Regions from separate parts of the Staphylococcus sp. CoH_129_LAB_1 genome, predicted to be linked through region 1. Evidence: riboswitches for the same ligand, from Rfam matches in the RefSeq annotation. Region 1 holds a riboswitch; each other region holds the start of a gene.

What was found. A riboswitch is a leader RNA that binds a small molecule or an ion and turns the genes downstream of it on or off. The one in region 1 is predicted to bind S-adenosylmethionine.
Region 2: linked by a shared signal. The riboswitch ahead of AC2FB1_RS09605 (MetQ/NlpA family ABC transporter substrate-binding protein) and the one ahead of AC2FB1_RS07705 (methionine ABC transporter ATP-binding protein) in region 1 are both predicted to bind S-adenosylmethionine.
Region 3: linked by a shared signal. The riboswitch ahead of AC2FB1_RS09520 (aminotransferase class I/II-fold pyridoxal phosphate-dependent enzyme) and the one ahead of AC2FB1_RS07705 (methionine ABC transporter ATP-binding protein) in region 1 are both predicted to bind S-adenosylmethionine.
Region 4: linked by a shared signal. The riboswitch ahead of metK (methionine adenosyltransferase) and the one ahead of AC2FB1_RS07705 (methionine ABC transporter ATP-binding protein) in region 1 are both predicted to bind S-adenosylmethionine.

Annotation. Positions count from the first base shown of each region.
Region 1 is NZ_JBXWKZ010000023.1:3,829-7,024, reverse strand. Features, by position in the region: gene AC2FB1_RS07715 (MetQ/NlpA family ABC transporter substrate-binding protein) at 1-202, opposite strand, end outside; gene AC2FB1_RS07710 (methionine ABC transporter permease) at 223-918, opposite strand; gene AC2FB1_RS07705 (methionine ABC transporter ATP-binding protein) at 911-1,936, opposite strand; SAM riboswitch class I at 2,020-2,124, opposite strand; gene AC2FB1_RS07700 (thioredoxin family protein) at 2,179-2,478, opposite strand; gene AC2FB1_RS07695 (toprim domain-containing protein) at 2,471-2,857, opposite strand; gene gcvH (glycine cleavage system protein GcvH) at 2,997-3,196, opposite strand, start outside.
Region 2 is NZ_JBXWKZ010000034.1:21,777-24,972, forward strand. Features, by position in the region: gene AC2FB1_RS09600 (aspartate aminotransferase family protein) at 1-938, opposite strand, end outside; gene AC2FB1_RS09605 (MetQ/NlpA family ABC transporter substrate-binding protein) at 1,136-1,951, opposite strand; SAM riboswitch class I at 2,057-2,165, opposite strand; gene AC2FB1_RS09610 (hypothetical protein) at 2,313-2,738, shown strand; gene AC2FB1_RS09615 (cell surface protein) at 2,904-3,196, shown strand, end outside.
Region 3 is NZ_JBXWKZ010000034.1:3,596-6,791, reverse strand. Features, by position in the region: gene AC2FB1_RS09530 (aggregation-promoting factor C-terminal-like domain-containing protein) at 1-524, shown strand, start outside; partial or broken gene AC2FB1_RS09525 (phytoene desaturase family protein) at 642-1,253, shown strand; SAM riboswitch class I at 1,321-1,436, shown strand; gene AC2FB1_RS09520 (aminotransferase class I/II-fold pyridoxal phosphate-dependent enzyme) at 1,506-2,666, shown strand; gene AC2FB1_RS09515 (D-lactate dehydrogenase) at 2,695-3,196, shown strand, end outside.
Region 4 is NZ_JBXWKZ010000043.1:7,650-10,845, reverse strand. Features, by position in the region: gene pckA (phosphoenolpyruvate carboxykinase (ATP)) at 26-1,618, opposite strand; SAM riboswitch class I at 1,778-1,889, shown strand; gene metK (methionine adenosyltransferase) at 2,002-3,196, shown strand, end outside.

The sequences.
Region 1 (3,196 bases):
TCGTGTAATCATTGATTGTTTTAATTTCTAAATCATAACCTTTTTCCTTAAGAAGTGGTTTTGCTTTTTCTAAGATTTCAGCATGTGGTGCTGGTGAAGCACCTACAACGATTTTTTTATCTTTTTCGTCTCCGCCTTTACCACAAGCAGCTAATACAACTGTAAGTGTAAGTACTAATACTAAACTTAAAAGTTTTTTCATTTAATCTGTCCCCATTTCTATTATCGTTTATCAATTTTATTTGTAAGCCAATCCCCAATGAATTGGATTATAAATACAATAATTAAAATAAATACTGTTGAAACTAAAATGACATCATTTTGGTTACGAGTAAAACCAGTTAAGTACGCTAAGTTACCTAACCCACCTGCTCCAATTACACCGGCAATAGCAGTTGAACCAACTAAAGCGATAGCAGTTACTGTAATACCTGACACAAGTGCTGGCATTGCTTCTGGAAGCAATACTTTTCGAACGACTGTCCAAGTATTCGCACCCATAGACCATGCCGCTTCAATAACGCCTTTATCAATTTCTTTAAATGCGATTTCAACTAATCTTGCGTAGAACGGTGCAGCTCCAATGACTAATGCTGGCAGTGCTCCTGTTGGTCCACTAATTGTACCTAATAATACGCTTGTGAACGGAATTAATAACAAAATTAAAATAATAAATGGAATCGCACGGAACAAGTTCACTATAAATGAAACTACCGTATAGAAAATTTTAGCTCCAGGTGCATCACTTTTAGCTGATAAGAATAGTAACACGCCTAATATTAAACCAAAGATGAAAGCAAAAATGGTTGACACTATAGTCATATAAAGTGTTTCATAAATTGCTTGCCAAACTTCAGGCCATTGCACATTAGGCATGGTAATCATTTCATGGAAGATATCACCATATGATTTATCCATGTTTAATCACCTCCACATTCACGTGTTGATTATGTAATTCAGTTACGAATGAATTAAATCCATCGTCACTTATATGTGGAATGTGTACTATTAAAAATCCAACTGAACCTGTACGTGTATTTTTAATATTTGCTTCTAAAATATTTAATTCAATATTTTGCGTTCGTGTAATATCAGATACAATAGGTTGCGTTGTATTATTACCATTGAAATTCAATCTTATAATATAAGCATCTTTATTCAATGGTTCAAGATGTTTAATTGAATCTTCAAAGTCATCGTCTAAATCATCTTTGACGAAGCGTTTTGTCACCTCATGTTGAGGGTTTTCAAATACTTCATCGACTCTACCTTGTTCAATAACGCGACCATTTTCCATCACTGCAACTTCATCACATATGCGTCTAATCACTTGCATTTCATGTGTGATAATCACAATCGTTAGGCTTCTTTCTTCTTTTATTTTTAATAATAAATCTAAAATTTCATCCGTTGTTTGTGGATCTAGAGCACTTGTAGCTTCATCACATAATAAAACATTCGGATCATTCGCTAATGCACGAGCAATTCCAACTCTTTGTTTTTGTCCGCCTGATAACTCAGAAGGATAAGCTTTTTCACGGCCTTTCAATCCGACTAACTCTACAAGTTCTAAAGCTCTCTTTTTCGCTTCTGTACGAGATACTCCAGCTATTTCTAGTGGAAACATAATATTACTAATAACTGTACGCGACCATAACAAATTGAAATGTTGGAAAATCATACTTACTTTTTGTCGTTTTTTTCTCAAATCTGACTTAGAAAGTTTGTTAATATTGTCCCCATCTATAATGATATCTCCTGAAGTCGGTTCTTCTAGATTATTAAACATTCGAATTAACGTACTTTTACCAGCACCAGAGAATCCAATCACTCCAAAAATTGAGCCTGATTCTATATTCAAGTCAACGTGATCTACTGCTAGTACATCTTTGTTCTTTGTATGATAGCGTTTTACAACTTGATTTAACTCAATCACGTTAAGTGCCTCCCTTAAATTCCTTATGTAATTAAAAAATGCTTTCTCACCTAGAGAGATGAGAAAGCATTAAAATTATCTTTCTCTCATCTTTTAAAGTGTTTTACTTTATGTGAATTGGCACCATTTCTATTATAGACGGTTGCCGGGCTTCGTAGGGCACATCCCTCCACCTCTCTCGATAAGAGTTTTCGCACTATTTAATTAATTTATATCCTATCATTGTACTAATAATTCGTCAATCATTTTTTTAATTTTTCTAACAAATAAGGAACGGATTGAAATGCATAAATTCTATCTACTTCTTTATCCTTATTCATAATTAACAGTACAGGCACAGACATAATTTTATAGTCTTCACTAAAATGTTTATGGTAATTTAAATCAATTTTTTTAAGTGGTAATTGTTCGATGTCATTGGCAATATCTAACATGCGCTCTGAAATCTTACATGTCCCACACATAGGAGTATATCCAAATATTAAATGTCTATTTTTATCAAAGTTTTCTTTGATGTCTTCAATTTTAATAGAATTATTCATTCACAAGTACTAACCTTTCAGAACTTAAATTAGATATAAGTTTTTTCTCTTTTTTTACGTTAAATCCATATTTACTCAATACATGAGCAAGATAGTTTTTAGGACAACGCGCAACTTCACAATATGTTTTATCTACGTAGATATGTTCACTTTCACTTAAATGACGTTTAAACCATTTTCTAATTTTTTCGCCTTCATTATCTGAATCAGCAAGAATAAAGACCTGTTTTCCGTATAACGTTTCTATCATATCGTCTAATTTGTCGATACTCATTGTACCATGTGTACAAATAATATCTACAGGTTCAGCAATGACTTGTTGCACTTTCTTCTTATCAGATTTACCTTCAACAATGATAACTTTGTTTAAAATTGCCATGTTCATCCACCTTCTAAGTCGATATTAAACAATCATTTACTTTTTTCACAGTATTTATGAATATAAACACGATTTACAGATAATTAACATAATATAATAAAAAAACTCCTATGATTTAATATCAAGGAGTTTTAAAAAATTATTCGCCAATCATTTCAGAATATTGTTCAGCTGATAGTAATTCATCTAATTGACTTTCGTCACTTAATTCAACTTTTACCATCCATGCTTTTTCATAAGGTGATTCGTTAACAAATTCAGGACTATCTTCTAGTTCATCATTTGTTTCAACAATTTTACCAGATACAGGTGCATACAATTCAGATACTGTTTTTACTG
Region 2 (3,196 bases), on a different contig from region 1:
CAACTTACTGGATTTGCTCCTGTTGTAAATAAGTGTGCTGGAGCTTCAAGACTTTCAATAATTTCTTTTCGACCTACAATTGCTGACATTGGTAATCCGCCTGCTAATGATTTACCAAATGTAATGATATCTGGTGTAAAGTTAAAGTGAGTCACGGAACTCCAAGAACCTGTCCGTCCTAATCCTTGTTGAATATCGTCAACGGCAATTAAAATACCATGTTTACGACATAAGGCTTCCAGTGCTTCAAAGTATCCTTCTACTGGTTCTAGTAATCCTCCATCTCCTTGAATCGTTTCTAATACAATACAAGCTACTTCTTCAGCTGGAACATACTTCGCAAACATATCTTTTAATGGTGCTAAATATTCTTCAATAGTATTTGGCTTGGATTGTTCAAACATTCCTCTGTATTTATCTGGAAATGGTATATGATAAAATCCATTTAATAACGGTCCATAATGTTTACGCATATTCAAACTGATAGTAGACATTGATAGCGATCCAAATGTAGATCCATGATAGGCATTTGTAAAACTAATGATATATGGCCGTCCTGTATAAGCACGTGCAAATTTAATTATTCCATCATTAGCATCCGAACCACTCAAACCAAATGTAACACGTTTTTCATAGTTTCCTGGTGCAATATCACATAACTTTTTAGCGAGTCTTACTAAAGGCTCGTGATACATGTATGCGGGCGTATAATGGATGAATTGATCTACCTGTTTTTTTATTGCTTCTGTCACTTTTTTTGGTGCATGTCCAACGTTTTGTGAACTAGCACTAGACAACAAATCAATATATTCTTTTCCATCTACATCTACTAATGTAGCTCCATGCCCGTGGTCAATCACTAGTGGATAATATTTAATACGTCCTGATGTAGCAAAATACTTACTATCTTCTTTTATCATGTCCTCTGCTTTACTCAAATTGACTCATCCTCTCCCACAACATCAATAATCTACACTGTTTATTATTGACTTTACTTCTATGATAATAATCAATATCTTACTAATAATTGTCAGATTTGTAAATATTTTCAGAAAAATTAAAATATATTTTTTCTATCTTTTATACAATGATAAATATAAATCATAAAAGGCCTCTAATAGAGACCTTTTATGATTTATTTGTTTTCATATGGAATAACATCATCGCCATATTCTTTTTTAATATACTCTTTAATTTCTTTAGATTGCATAACTTTTAATAATGTTTGGAATTTTTTATCATCTTTATGACCTTCTTGAACGGCAATAGTATTCGCAAATGGTGATGATTTACCTTCCATAACAATAGCATCTTTAGATGGTTTTAAACCATTATCAAGCGCATAGTTTGAATTCATAATCACTGCAGCGCCTTCACCATTCTTATATGTTTTTGGTAAGAATTCTGCACCTTGCTGATGATTAAATTTTAAATGTTTTTTATTTTCAGCAATATCTTCAAATTTTGCATTTTCGATTTTAACGCCTTTTTTCAACTTTATTAATCCTTCGTCAACAAAGAATGATAAAAATCGTCCTTCTTCTGCCGGATTATTAGAAACATAAATCGTTGATCCATCTGGAATATCTTTTAAGTGTTTATATTTTTTACTGTATACACCCATAGGGGTCGTAAATACTTTGCCTAACTCTTCAATCTTGTACCCATGACTTTTCTTTTCAGCATTTAAGTATGGAACATGTTGGAAGAAGTTAGCATCTACATCACCTTTATCTAGCAATTTATTAGGCACTTTATAATCATTAACTTCCTTAACTTCTAAATCATAACCTTTTTTCTTCATCTCTTCTTTAGCTTTTTTCAATACATCACCATGAGGTGCTGGTGACGCTGCGACAGTTATTTTCTTGCTATCCTCTTTTTCTTTTCCACATGCTGTTAAAGTGAATACTACTAATACGATACTAAATATACCTATCCATTTTTTCATATGTATCAATCCTTTTATCAATTTTCAATATTCTTTTTCTCTTATAGATATGTAAAGACATAAAAAAATACTTTCTACTATTAAGAGAAAGCATTGATACACTTTCTCTCATCTTCTAAAGTATATGATTTACTTTATGTGAATTAGCACCATGTCATAAAATAACGGTTGCCGGGCTTCATAGGGCACATCCCTCCACCACTCTTGATAAGAGTTTATAGTTTATTGAATTATCATTAATTTATCATTAGTTTAAATATAAGTCAATATAATATTTAAACTATTCTAAATATTTAGAAAGTGTTGAATGCTTTCTTTACGGGAATACTCTTATCATATTTATAATCAAAGGAGGAATACTATGATTCGTTATGTTTATCATTTTATCAGTGCTTTAGTCATTAGTATCATTTTATTAATCACAATGGTTATCATGGATATCTTAGCTCAATCGACGCATCTTACTTTATTATTAATTAATATCGATTTCTTAATTGATCCAAGTAAAACTCCTTTACTATTAGAACTAGCCATTCATATCTTTATAGGATGGTTAATATATTTTATTTTCTTGCTTATTTATCACGTATTTAAATCATTATATAAAGTAAGCTATTTCTTATTAATGCTCGTTTTTGCCTCTCTTTACCCTTCACTTATCATTATAGCAAAACGATCATTCTTCCATTTTAGTTGGAGTGAATATGGATTATGGATGATAGCTCACATTATTTTTACAATTTTAATGGCTTTCGCTATTTCATATTTTTCTAAAAAACAATATTAACTTTTTAAATAAATGATTTGGAAATATTTATTTAATTTTTACAAAAGGTTTATTCTTTAAGTTAAGTTAAAGATTTATTATGATTTTTTTTAAAATCCTATTTCTGCTCTATTTAAATGCTACACTCTAGTTGTAATTGATCATGAATGAAATGGGGTTTTCATTATGAAGAAAGTTTCTCTTATTGCAACTATACTTTTAACAAGTACGATGTTACTTACAACGACTCATTCTGTAGAAGCACATGCTGCCGATTTAGTTACTAAAGAAAATGCTAAACAAATTGCTACAGATGCATTATCTAATAGTGGAGGTAATCCAAACCTACAACGATTTGGTCGTACTGTTGACAAAGGAGAATACTTTGAAATTATAAGTCATAACAAGTTAAATACAGGTAGTGGGGAGTATAGAGTTTATAAGAATGGCGAAGTTGAGTATAAAAATGGTCCATATAG
Region 3 (3,196 bases), on a different contig from region 1:
TCAAATATAACTTCACTTCAAATGGTAACACTTGGTCTTGGAACTACACTTACACTGGTGGTGTTGATACAGTTCAATCAACTACTGACTACACTGATTCATACAACCAAGCTTCAACTCAATCAGTAAGCTCAAATAATCAAGCTAGCACTTCAAATGTAAAAGCTGTTTCAGCTCCAGTACAAGAAACTTCTAGCTATAATAACTACAGTGCTCGTACTACTTCATATTCAGCACCAAAAACAACTTCATACTCAACTGCTTCAACTGGTGGTTCAGTTAAAGCTCAATTCTTAGCTAATGGTGGTACTGAAGCTGCTTGGAACGCTATCGTAATGCCTGAATCAGGTGGTAATCCAAATGCTGTTAACCCAATTGGTTACAGAGGTTTAGGTCAAACTAAAGAAGCTTGGGGTACTGGTTCAGTAGCTACACAAACTCAAGGTATGGCTAACTATGCTAAATCACGTTACGGTTCATGGGATGCAGCAATTGCTTTCCGTAATGCTAACGGTTGGTGGTAAGATTTAAATAGATAACTGGATAGTACATCGAGTTATCAAAAAAGGAGGACGACAATGTCGTTCTCCTTTTTTTATTTTTTTAATATAATATTTTTAATTTCTTGCTTAATACATATAAAGATAGATAAAATGGATTATTCATGTTCTGCATTTTTAATTTATGCAGGAATAAACAGAGATTTGAAAGATAAAGTTCATTTGCATAATGTGATTTTTGCTGAAGATTTTAGAGGAAACATTGACGATATTTTTGAAGGAAGATTGCCGAAAGATCCTTCTATATATCTTTATTTCCCCTCTGTTGAAGATGAGGAATTGGCTCCTGAAGGAAAAACAGGTATGTACATTTTAATGCCAGTACCTGAGCTTAAAACAGGTCAAATTGATTGGAATAATCCAGCCATAATTGAAAAGACTAAAAATGAAATTTACAAAAAAATAGAAACAATTGAAGCGCTTAAAGGAGTGCGTGAAGATATCGTATCTGAAACTATTTTTACACCCTTAGATTTTGAAGCACGTTATAATGCTAAATTCGGTACGGCTTTTGGATTAATGCTTACTTTAACACAAAGTAATTATTATCGTCCGCCTAATGTGTCTCGTGATTATAAAGATTTATATTTTGCAGGCGCAAGTACACATCCAGGCGCCGGTGTACCCATTGTATTAACAAGTGCTAAAATAACAGCAGAGGCTATGTTAGAAGATATTAAAAATATGAAGTAGAAAATATAAGTCTGAAAATTGACAATTATTAGTCTAATGTTAAAATAAAACTTAATTAATATGCAAGAACTTATCAAGAGAAGTGAAGGGATTTGGCCCAATGAAACTTCAGCAACAGGCCTTATAAATATAAAGTACTGTGCTAATTCCAAGAGGACTGTAAAATGACCTCATAGATAAGTGACATATATCTCATGAAGCTATATGCCACAAAAAAGTGGTATATAGCTTTTTTATTTAAGGAGGAATAATATGGTTATTTCAAAAAGATTAGCAGCCATTCCTGATAGTTATTTTGGAAAAACGATGGGACGTAAAGTAGAACATGGCCCATTACCGCTTATTAATATGGCAGTAGGGATTCCAGATGGGGAAACGCCTAAAGGTATCATCGATCATTTTTCTGAAGCTATTCGTATTCCTGAAAATCAAAAATACGGTGCTTTTCATGGGAAAGAATCATTTAAAGAAGCCATTGTTAATTTTTATCAACGTCAGTATAACGTGACATTAGATAAAGAGGATGAAGTATGTATTTTATATGGTACAAAAAATGGATTGGTAGCTTTACCTACATGTGTTGTTAATCCTGAAGAAAATGTGTTACTTCCTGATCCTGGATATACAGATTATTTAGCAGGGGTCATGCTCGCAGATGCCAATCCGGTTCCATTAAATCTAGCCCCACCAGATTATTTGCCAAATTGGGATAATGTAGATAAGGAAGTATTAAACAACACAGCACTTGTTTATTTAACGTATCCTAATAATCCAACGGGATCAACGGCTACAAAAGAAGTATTTGACGAAGCAATTGAACGATTCAAAGGTACAAAGACAAAGATTGTACATGACTTTGCATATAGTGCATTTGGGTTTGATGCTAAAAATCCTAGTATTCTTGCTTCAGAACATGGTAAAGATGTTGCTATTGAAATTTTCTCACTTTCAAAAGGATATAATATGTCAGGTTTCAGAGTGGGGTTTGCAGTGGGAAATAAAGATATGATTCAAGCATTAAAAAAATATCAAACACATACGAATGCTGGAATGTTTGGTGCCTTACAAGACGCAGCAGCTTATGCACTCAATCATTATGATGAATTTTTAGAAGAGCAGAATGATACATTTAAAAGACGCCGAGATAAATTTGAAGCAAAATTAAGTGAAGCACACCTGCCATTCGTTCACTCTAAGGGGGGAATCTATTCATGGCTACGTACTCCTCCAGGTTATGATAGTGAAACATTTGAACAATATTTATTAAAAGAAAAATCAATTTTAGTTGCGCCAGGCATCCCATTTGGTGAAAATGGAAAGTATTATGTTCGAATATCACTTGCATTAGATGATGATGCATTAGAAGAGGCGGCAAATAGATTAGTAGATTTAGCAGATATGTATCAAGAATAGTTAAAATAATGAAATTAGGTGAAAATGTATGACTAAAATAAAAATAATGAGTGTAAGAGAAGAAGACATTCCGTATATTGAAGAATGGGCTGAATACAACAATGTTGATGTTGATTTAACCAAAGAAATGTTAACGGAGGAAACAATTGAAACTGTAAAAGGATTTGACGGTCTATCGTTATCACAACAGCATCCAATTTCAGAAGAGATTTTTGCGAAATTAAAACAATATGGTATTAAACAAATCGCACAACGTAGTGCAGGATTTGATACGTATGATTTAGAATTAGCTACAAAATACGATATGATTATCTCAAATGTACCATCGTATTCTCCAAGTTCAATTGCTGAATTTGCTGTTACACAAGCTATTAATATTGTAAGGTATCAAAAACGTATTCAAAATAAAGTACGTGACTTTGATTTTCGTTGGGAACCTTCTATTTTATCTCAATCTATTCGTGATTTAACTGTTGCAGTTATTGGTACTGGACGTATAGGTTCGATTGTAGCAAGTATTTTTGCAAAAG
Region 4 (3,196 bases), on a different contig from region 1:
TGTAAGTCTTTTAATTTATATTATATTAATGATTAAATCCGCCTTCTTTGGCAATATCTTTTACTTCATTTCCAAATTTTTTGAAGTTTTCTTCAAAACGTTGTTTTAAGTCATTAGCTTGATGGCGATAAGCGTCAGGATCGTTCCAAGCATGGATTGGATTTAAAATCGTTTTAGGTACATCTTCCATTTCAATTGGTATACTTAAACCGAATATTTCATCTGTGGTAAATGTAGCTTGTTTTAGCTTACCAGAAATAGCTTGATCTACCATATAACGTGTATAATGTAAGCTGATACGACGTCCTATACCATATTTACCACCAGTCCATCCTGTGTTTACTAGATATACATCAACATCATGTTCATCAATTAGCTTACCAAGTAAATTTGCATATTTAGTAGGATGTAAAGGTAAGAATGGAGCGCCAAAGCACGTAGAAAATGATGGCTCAGGTTCTGTCACGCCACGTTCAGTGCCAGCTAATTTTGATGTAAAACCACTTAAGAAATGATACATTGCCTGTGATTTAGATAATTTAGCAATAGGTGGAAGCACGCCAAATGCATCTGCAGTTAAGAAAATAATTGTATTAGGATGTGCAGCTTTAGAAGGTAATACGATATTATCAATATGATGGATTGGATAAGCAGCACGTGTGTTTTCGGTATTTGTATTATCATCAAAATCAACATGACCACGTTCATCAACGATAGTATTTTCAAGAATAGTACCATATTTTATGGCATTATAAATTTGAGGTTCTTTTTCTTTAGATAAGTGAATTGCTTTTGCATAGCAACCACCTTCAATGTTGAAAATACCATTTTTGTTCCAACCATGTTCATCATCGCCGATTAATTTGCGATTTGAAGCTGCTGATAACGTTGTTTTTCCTGTCCCAGATAGTCCAAAGAACAGAGCAACATCACCTTTTTCTCCGACATTTGCAGAGCAATGCATACTCATAATATCTTGCATAGGTAATAAATAATTCATCACTGAAAAGATACCTTTTTTCATTTCTCCAGCGTATTCAGTACCACCAATTAAAATTACTTTATGTTTAAATGAAACAATAATAAACGTTTCGGAATTAGTACCGTCAACATCTGGATTGGCTTTAAAATGTGGGGCAGAAACGATAGTGAAATTTGGTTTAATATGACTTGCTTCCTCAACTGATTCAGGTCGGATAAACATATTTTGCGCAAATAAATTATGCCATGCAAGCTCATTGATGACTTTTAATTTTAGTTGTGAGTCTTTGTCACTTCCAGCATAGCCGTTAAAGACATATAGTTCATCTTTTTGATCTAAATAATCTAATACTTTATTGTATAAATTTAAAAATACTTCTTCATCAATAGGTTGATTAATGTCTCCCCAATCGATATTGTCTCGATATGAAGGTTCATTCACGATAAATTTATCTTTTGGTGAACGACCTGTATACTTACCTGTACTCATATTAATTGCGCCAAGTTCAGTGAGTTCACCTTCATTATTATTTAAAATTTTATAATAAAGCTGAGTAGTAGAAAGTTGAAATAAAGTCGTTTCTTTTTCTAATAAGTGTTTGATTTTAGGTGTTTCACTGTATGTATCTATTGACATACAACATCCCTCCAAATATGTTTTTATACTTATATGTAAGCCCTTACAATAAAATAGTATAACATATTGATTTAATTATTCCATTATAAATAAAAGGGCATTTAAAAAATCAAAATTGACAATTTTAAAGTAATTATGTAGTATAGATTTTAACGGATTCTCTTATCCTGAGCGGTGGAGGGACATGGACCCAATGAAGCCCAGCAACCTCTTTTTTTAAAGAAAGGTGCCAAACCGTTTGCAGACACAATATTTGTCTGAACGATAAGAGCGAATGGACGTTTAAGAGCCTTCTCTCTATCTAGATAGTTGAGAAGGCTCTTTTATTTTAAGCTCATTGTCAAAAGAGAATTTTCGTAAATATAGTTAAAAAGGAGCAAATCATGACTTATAATAAACGTTTATTTACATCAGAATCAGTGACAGAAGGGCATCCAGATAAAATTGCTGATCAAGTGTCTGATGCAATTTTAGATGAAATTTTAAAAGACGATCCTAATGCACGTGTTGCTTGTGAAACAACTGTAACAACAGGTATGGCTTTGATTTCTGGTGAAATTTCAACGTCTACATATGTAGATATTCCTAAAGTAGTCCGCGAAACAATTAAAAATATCGGATATACAAGGGCTAAATATGGTTACGATTATCAAACTATGGCTGTTTTAACAGCGATTGATGAGCAATCACCTGACATTGCACAAGGTGTAGATAAAGCACTTGAGTATCGCAATGATATATCTGAAAAAGAAATTGAAGCAACAGGTGCCGGAGACCAAGGTTTAATGTTTGGTTATGCAACAAATGAAACTGAAACATATATGCCACTTCCAATCTTTTTATCACATCAACTAGCGAAACGCTTATCCGATGTTCGTAAAGATGGTACCTTAAATTATTTACGTCCAGATGGTAAAGTTCAAGTAACAGTAGAATACGATGAAAATGATAAACCTAAACGTATTGATACGATTGTACTGTCTTCTCAACATGCTGAAGATATTGAGTTAGGTCAAATTCAAAAAGATATTAAGGATCATGTCATTTATCCGACTGTGCCTAATAGTTTGATTGATGATGAAACAAAATTCTTTATTAATCCAACTGGTCGATTTGTTATTGGAGGTCCTCAAGGAGACGCTGGTTTAACTGGAAGAAAAATTATCGTAGATACATATGGCGGTTATGCTCGTCATGGAGGTGGTTGTTTCAGTGGTAAAGATCCTACAAAAGTAGACCGTTCTGCCGCATATGCAGCAAGATATGTTGCAAAAAATATTGTAGCAGCTGGATTAGCTGAACAATGTGAAGTGCAATTAGCTTATGCAATTGGTGTAGCAGAACCTGTATCTATTGCTATTGATACATTTAAAACAGGGAAAGTTTCTGAAGCACAATTAGTTGAAGCGGTAAGAAATCACTTTGACTTAAGACCAGCAGGTATTATTAAAATGCTTGATTTAAAACATCCTATTTATAAACAAACAGCTGCATATGGACACTTTGGTCGTACTGATGTATTGTTACCATGGGAGAAATTAGATAAAGTGAATGTCCTAAAGGATGCTGTTCAAGAAT